Linked DNA regions of Caldalkalibacillus thermarum. The main gene of each other region encodes a partner of the protein of the gene in region 2 in a complex. Links are inferred from orthologs where the notes say so. Each region holds a gene or a part of one and is shown on either strand. Other genes may lie near its edges.

Region 1 (3,212 bases), on a different replicon or contig from region 2:
CCTTATGGTTTGACAGACGCTTGTCTTGGGGTACAGTTTGAAATTAATTTTCGTTTTTCTTGATCAGGTCATACGTTTCAAGGAACTTGGTGTTAAATTTTCCACTGATGAACGCCTCGTGGCGCATAACCCGCTGATGGAAGGGGATGGTGGTGTCGATCCCTTCAATGACAAATTCATCCAGGGCACGTCTCATGCGGGCAATCGCTTCGTCTCTTGTTTTGCCCCATACAATCAGTTTGGCAATCATGGAATCATAGTGGGGAGGGATAAAGTAACCCGGGTAAGCAGCGCTGTCTACCCTCACCCCCAGTCCGCCTGGTGGGAGATACATCTCTATTTTTCCAGGGGAGGGCATAAAGTTCCGGTCCGGATTTTCAGCATTAATGCGGCATTCAATCGCCCAACCGTTAAAGGTGACATCCTCCTGGGTAAATGATAAAGGTTCACCGGCAGCCACCATCATTTGTTCCTTGATCAGGTCGATGCCGGTAATCAGTTCAGTCACAGGGTGTTCCACTTGAATTCGGGTGTTCATCTCCATAAAATAATAATTTCCATCTTTATCGTAAATAAATTCGATCGTGCCAGCACCGGTGTAATTGACCGCTTTGGCTGCCTTCACTGCCGCTTCTCCCATTTCCTGCCGCTTTTCAGGTGTTAAAGCCGGAGAGGGGGCTTCTTCGATTAATTTTTGTAACCGCCGTTGAATGGTGCAGTCGCGTTCCCCCAAATGCACAACATGGCCATATTTATCTGCCATGACCTGAATTTCCACATGCCTGAAATCTTCAATGTACTTCTCAATATACAAGCCGGGATTACCAAAAGCGGTTGCCGCTTCCTGTTGTGTAATCCGGATGCCTTTGACCAGCTCGTCCCGGTTGCGGGCCACTCTGATCCCTTTGCCTCCCCCGCCTGCCGTGGCTTTGATTATCACAGGATAGCCAATTTCTTCTGCAACCTCAATGCCTTGTTCAACATCTTCAATCAAGCCCCGGGATCCGGGAACGATGGGAACTCCAGCTGCAGCCATGGTGCGGCGTGCCACATCTTTGGCGCCCATTTTTTGAATAGCATCGGGACGGGGGCCAATAAACGTTATGTTACACTCCGCACATAATTCAGCAAAATCAGCGTTTTCGGCTAAAAAACCGTATCCAGGATGAATGGCATCCACTCCTGTCAGCGTGGCCACACTCATCAAATTGGTGAAATTAAGATAGCTGTCTTTGGACGGGGTAGGCCCGATACAGTAAGCTTCATCAGCCAGCTTGACATGCAAACTGTCCCGGTCTGCTTCAGAAAAAACGGCAACAGTACTAATCCCAAGCTCCCGACATGCTCGAATAATCCGTACGGCTATTTCGCCACGGTTGGCAATTAAGACTTTCTTAAACATGGCCTCTTCTCCTTTGATTCGGATTACTCGGGTTTGACCAGGAATAAGGGTTGTCCATATTCAACCAATTGTCCATTCTCAGCGAGAACCTCTACAATTTCTCCCCTTACTTCAGCCTCAATTTCATTCATTAACTTCATCGCTTCCACAATACAAACTACAGTGTTTTCTGTTACTTTATCTCCTTCTTTAACGTAGGGTTCAGCATCGGGCGCTGGAGCGCGGTAGAAGGTTCCGACCATGGGTGATACGATTTTATGTAAGCCACTGGTATCCTTTTCCTCTTCTTGTGCCTTTTTAGGCTGAGCATGCTCTTCCCGCGCCGGTTGAGGGCTGACATCTGGCTTCTCCTTCACCTCTACAGGATCAGCGGGTCTTTGAGCTTCTGGAGGTGCGGGCGTGACATTTTGGGCGGGTTGAACCTCTTGTTGCTCATCTTTTTTGATCGATATTTTTAAGCCTTCAAACTCGTATTCAAACTCTGTGATTTTAGATTGATCAACGAGTTTGATTAGCTCACGGATCTCGTGCATTTTTAACATCATCATCACTCCTTTATCCCTTGTCAAGTAATTTTGGCTCATCTCATTATATCATATCCATACCAAAAATAAATGACCTTGCCTTAAGAGCAGGTCTTAGGCACAAGGTCACATTTTGTCCAAAGCCTGTTTATCTGTAATCAACGGTTACCATATGGCCTGGAACATCCAGATGCTTGCGAACCAGATGGATGATTTTCAGCACTTCTTTTTTGTCAAGTTCTTCATCACTGCGCACGATGACATTAATGCCTTCGTTTTTAGTATAGATCACCAGCGCGTCTTCATAACCTTCCTGTTTAATCAGATTCTCCAATGTGTATTCGGTTTCTTCCTGATCCCATATAGCTTCAATTTTGGCTTGAGCTTCCGCTACCGTCTGAGCGGTCGCCTCCGAAGCGTTCATCATGTTTTGATATTCTTCAAACTTGTCTGCCCGCTGCCGCTCACGCTCGATGCGGTAAGCGATGAAGAAGTCGAGCGGGTTCCCAGCTTCCTCAAGGGTGAAGTCACCATTCATATCACTAATGGTGTCAACCCAGTCAATCTCGTCTAAACTCACTTCTTCCCCTTCGGCTTCTTTGTCCAGCTCATCCAGCGTCACATAGTCGTATTCTGGAGATCCATTGAACAAGTAATAGGCCGACAAGACCACCATTAAGGTTAACATGGTTAAAAGCCAGATGGTTTGTTTTCTGAGCACCATCATAGTCCCTCCTTAATCATTTTTGGGTAAGACAGAGACTTTATTGGCAGGAACATCCAACACGCGCTGAACGGCTTCGGTAATCCAGGCTTTCACTTGCATGTTTTCTGCTCCCGAAGCGACCACTAAAACACCGCGGACCCGGGGTTTTTTGGTTTTAACGACAATCGGTTCCTCATTGTTCCCCTGGCGGATGATGACGACTTGTTCCTCCTTCAGTGTATCTTCAATCTGGCGATTCCCCCCTTCCCGGTCTTGTTCTGTCGTATTTGACTCCTGGGTTTTTATATTTTTCTCGACCACCGTCTCGGCGGTGGAGTCCAGGTTAACCATAACCGAGACATCACGGACACCTTGAATTTTGCTTAAAATGTCTTTTAACTGGCTCTCTAATGCTTCTTCATAATCTTTGATCGTCACCGGTTCTTTTGGCGATGAGCCTAGCGTTTCTGTAACCTCTTCTTGCTGAAGCGAGACCGTGTGGACTGGGACGTTATTCTGGGAAGAGAAATAATTGGGCACGATCATGGCTGTTAGTCCCAATGCAGCCAATATCAAAATC
Region 2 (3,260 bases):
TACCCGGGGAGTCTCCTCCGCTTGTGAGTACACCAATTCTTTTCATCTTACTCAACCCTTTCTATTTCTCCTAATTTTATATAAAAAGTGCTTCTGCACCAAACAGAAGCACACGAACTCTAGCTATTGGAATCGGTTACAAAACCGTATTCCCCGATGGCTTTGTACTTGTGGTAACGCTGTTCCACCAGAGCAGCTCCATCCAATCCCTGTAACTCTTCGAGTCCTTTAAGCAGAAACGCTTTGATTTGCTTGGCTTGCTCTTGCATATTGCGATGGGCGCCTCCTCGCGGTTCAGGAATGATATCGTCTATAATCTTGAGATCATACAAATCCTGAGCGGTGATTTTCATTGTTTCTGCCGCCCGCTGGGCAAGTCCGGCATCCTTCCACAACAGGGCTGCCGCTCCTTCGGGAGAAATGACAGAGTAGATGGCATTCTCCAGCATGTAAATACGGTTACCTACGCCAAGAGCCAGGGCACCGCCGCTTCCCCCTTCTCCTGTCACAACACAGATGATAGGGACTTCAAAGCGGGCCATTTCCCGTAGATTGCGGGCGATCGCTTCGCTTTGTCCCCGCTCTTCAGCCGCTTTGCCTGGATAGGCCCCGGGCGTATCAATAAAACAGATAATGGGACGGGAAAATTTATGGGCCTGCTGCATGGCCCTGAGCGCTTTGCGGTAGCCTTCGGGATGGGGCATGCCAAAATTACGGGCGATATTGTCTTTCGTATCCTTTCCCTTCTGATGGCCAACAATGGTCACAGGCTGGCCGTCCAGCTTGGCGATGCCCGCCACTATGGCCGGGTCATCTCCATACAGACGGTCGCCATGAATTTCCACAAAGGTTTCAAAGATCAAGCTTATGTAATCTAAGGTAGTGGGCCGGTCAGGGTGACGGGCAATTTGAACCCGCTGCCAAGGCGTTAAGTTGCTGTATATCTCTTCTTCCAAGCGCCGTGCTTTTTCTTCCAGGCGATTGATCTCCTCTGAAAAATCAATTCCCTTTTCTTTGGTAAATTGCTTCAACTCATCTATTTTTTTGCGCAACTCAATAAGAGGGCGCTCAAAGGGCAAAACTGCCATTATTTCCCCCTCCGTTCGGCATGGACATGGGCATGAATGTCAAGGATATCGGCCAGACGGTCTCTCATCTCCTGGCGGTGAACAACCATGTCCAGTTGTCCATGGGAGAGCAAAAATTCAGCCGTCTGAAAGTCATCTGGTAATTCTTGACGGATCGTCTGCTCAATAATCCGCCGGCCGGCAAAACCAATCAGGGCTTTGGGCTCAGCAATGTTGTAATCGCCCAGGGAAGCAAAGCTTGCCGACACCCCGCCGGTCGTTGGATTGGTCAAAACAGAGATAAACAGAATGCCTGCTTTATCCAACTGGGCTAAAGCAGCGCTGGTTTTGGCCATCTGCATCAGGCTGAGCACCCCTTCTTGCATGCGTGCTCCGCCAGAAGCAGAAAACAAGACAAAGGGGTAGCGTTTCTGGATTGCCCGTTCAATAGCCCGGGTAATTTTTTCTCCTACGACGGAGCCCATGCTGGCCATGCGGAAACGGGCATCCATCACACCTATGACCACAGGGTACCCCTTGATGGTTCCCTCACCCGTAATCACAGCCTCATGAAGCCCTGTTTTTTCCATATCCTGCTTCAATTTCTGCGGATAATCGGGAAAGCCAAGGGGATCCTTGGAGACCATATCGCTATCATATTCAAAAAACCGGCCTTCATCAAGGGTCATCTCAATCCGCTCGCGGGCAGTCACGGGAAAATGATAGCCGCATGCTGCGCACACCATGAGCTGTTTCTTTAGTTCTTTGGTGTAGGTAATCGTTCCACACTGCTTGCACTTGGTCATTAACCCTTCCGGAATCTCTTTTTTTGCTTGCTCAGACAGGATGGTGGCATACCTGCGACGTTTGGAAAACAGATCCTTTAACACATGAACACCTCACATGTTAAGCATGTTTAGGATTGTAAGATGTAAGCCAGTGCTTCACGCACATCATCAAGTTCACTTTCAGGTACAAGGACTTCATACTGTTTGCCATGCTGGATTGATCTCACTTTCACCAGAAAACCTTCTTCGGTCAGACGATCTTGAATTTTTTCAGCTATTTTGGCACTGGGTGCAATATAAATGACCGTCCACATTGCCGATTTGTCCTCCTTGTTTTATCAACACACAGTTGGTTAGCCCTCGATCATGGCCAGTGCCCTGGTTTTCTGGGCCACTTTTTCAGGATCAACCCGGCGTCTGGCCACCCCTGTTTCCATTGCCGCTTTGGCCACAGCCGCAGCCACAGCGGGAGCCACCCGGGGGTCAAACGGAGCCGGAATCACATAGTCGGCCGATAATTCATCATCACTAATCAAGTTTGCAATAGCATATACCGCTGCTTCCTTCATCTCCTCGTTAATATGCGTAGCGTAGACATCCAGGGCACCCCGGAAAATGCCGGGGAAAGCCAGAACGTTATTCACTTGATTGGGGAAGTCGGAACGGCCGGTGCCCATTACTTTGGCCCCCGCTTCAAAAGCTTCATCCGGCATAATTTCAGGCACCGGATTGGCCATGGCAAAAATAACTGGGTCCTCATTCATCGATTTAATCATCTCTTTCGTGAGAGCTCCGGCCACAGAAACCCCGATAAACACATCTGCTTCGCGGATGGCATCGCTTAATGCGCCCTTTATAAAGTGGCGGTTGGTTATTCTGGCCACTTCCTCTTTAATGGAATTCATCCCATAGGGACGTCCCTCGTAAATAGCCCCTTTAGAGTCACATAAAATCATATCCCGCACGCCCATGCGATACAACAGCTTGATAATGGCAATGCCAGCTGCACCGGCACCATTGATGACAACCTTGACACGGGACAGTTCTTTACCAACCACTTTTAAGGCGTTGACCAGTCCGGCCAGGGTCACAATCGCTGTGCCATGCTGGTCATCATGGAAAATAGGAATATTCGTTTCCCGTTTGAGGCGTTCTTCAATTTCAAAGCAATTGGGAGCCGCAATATCTTCCAGATTGACCCCGCCAAAGGTCGGTTCCAATAATTTTACCGTCTCTACAATTTTATCCACATCCGTCGTATCTAAACAAATAGGAAAGGCATCGACACCGGCAAATGATTTGAATAAGACCGCTTTTCCCTCCATCACAGGCAGCGCTGCCCGCGGCCCGATATTGCCCAAGCCGAGGACAGCCGTTCCATCAGATACAACGGCAACCGCATTTC

Evidence for each region.
Region 1: the proteins of accD (region 2) and accB are in contact, whole or in part, in a solved structure (PDB 8UXZ), measured with the Escherichia coli proteins. The link is inferred for Caldalkalibacillus thermarum from one-to-one orthologs.

The regions. Positions count from the first base shown.
Region 1 is NZ_BMKZ01000009.1:24,748-27,959, reverse strand. What follows is about bases 186-3,070. They hold accB (acetyl-CoA carboxylase biotin carboxyl carrier protein), read right to left. Parts: upstream 1,945-3,070; coding sequence 1,426-1,944; downstream 186-1,425. Other genes in these bases: spoIIIAG (stage III sporulation protein AG), read right to left, coding at 2,663-3,070; IEW48_RS05090 (SpoIIIAH-like family protein), read right to left, coding at 2,075-2,650; accC (acetyl-CoA carboxylase biotin carboxylase subunit), read right to left, coding at 186-1,402. Also shown: more of accC, read right to left, coding at 44-185; more of spoIIIAG, read right to left, coding at 3,071-3,212. UniProt on the Escherichia coli protein: This protein is a component of the acetyl coenzyme A carboxylase complex; first, biotin carboxylase catalyzes the carboxylation of the carrier protein and then the transcarboxylase transfers the carboxyl group to form malonyl-CoA.
Region 2 is NZ_BMKZ01000001.1:32,656-35,915, reverse strand. The notes cover bases 23-2,955. They hold accD (acetyl-CoA carboxylase, carboxyltransferase subunit beta), read right to left. Parts: upstream 1,958-2,955; coding sequence 1,088-1,957; downstream 23-1,087. Other genes in these bases: ystJ (NADP-dependent malic enzyme), read right to left, coding at 2,209-2,955; IEW48_RS00215 (glutamate decarboxylase), read right to left, coding at 1,984-2,169; accA (acetyl-CoA carboxylase carboxyl transferase subunit alpha), read right to left, coding at 120-1,091; pfkA (6-phosphofructokinase), read right to left, coding at 23-46. Outside these bases: more of pfkA, read right to left, coding at 1-22; more of ystJ, read right to left, coding at 2,956-3,260.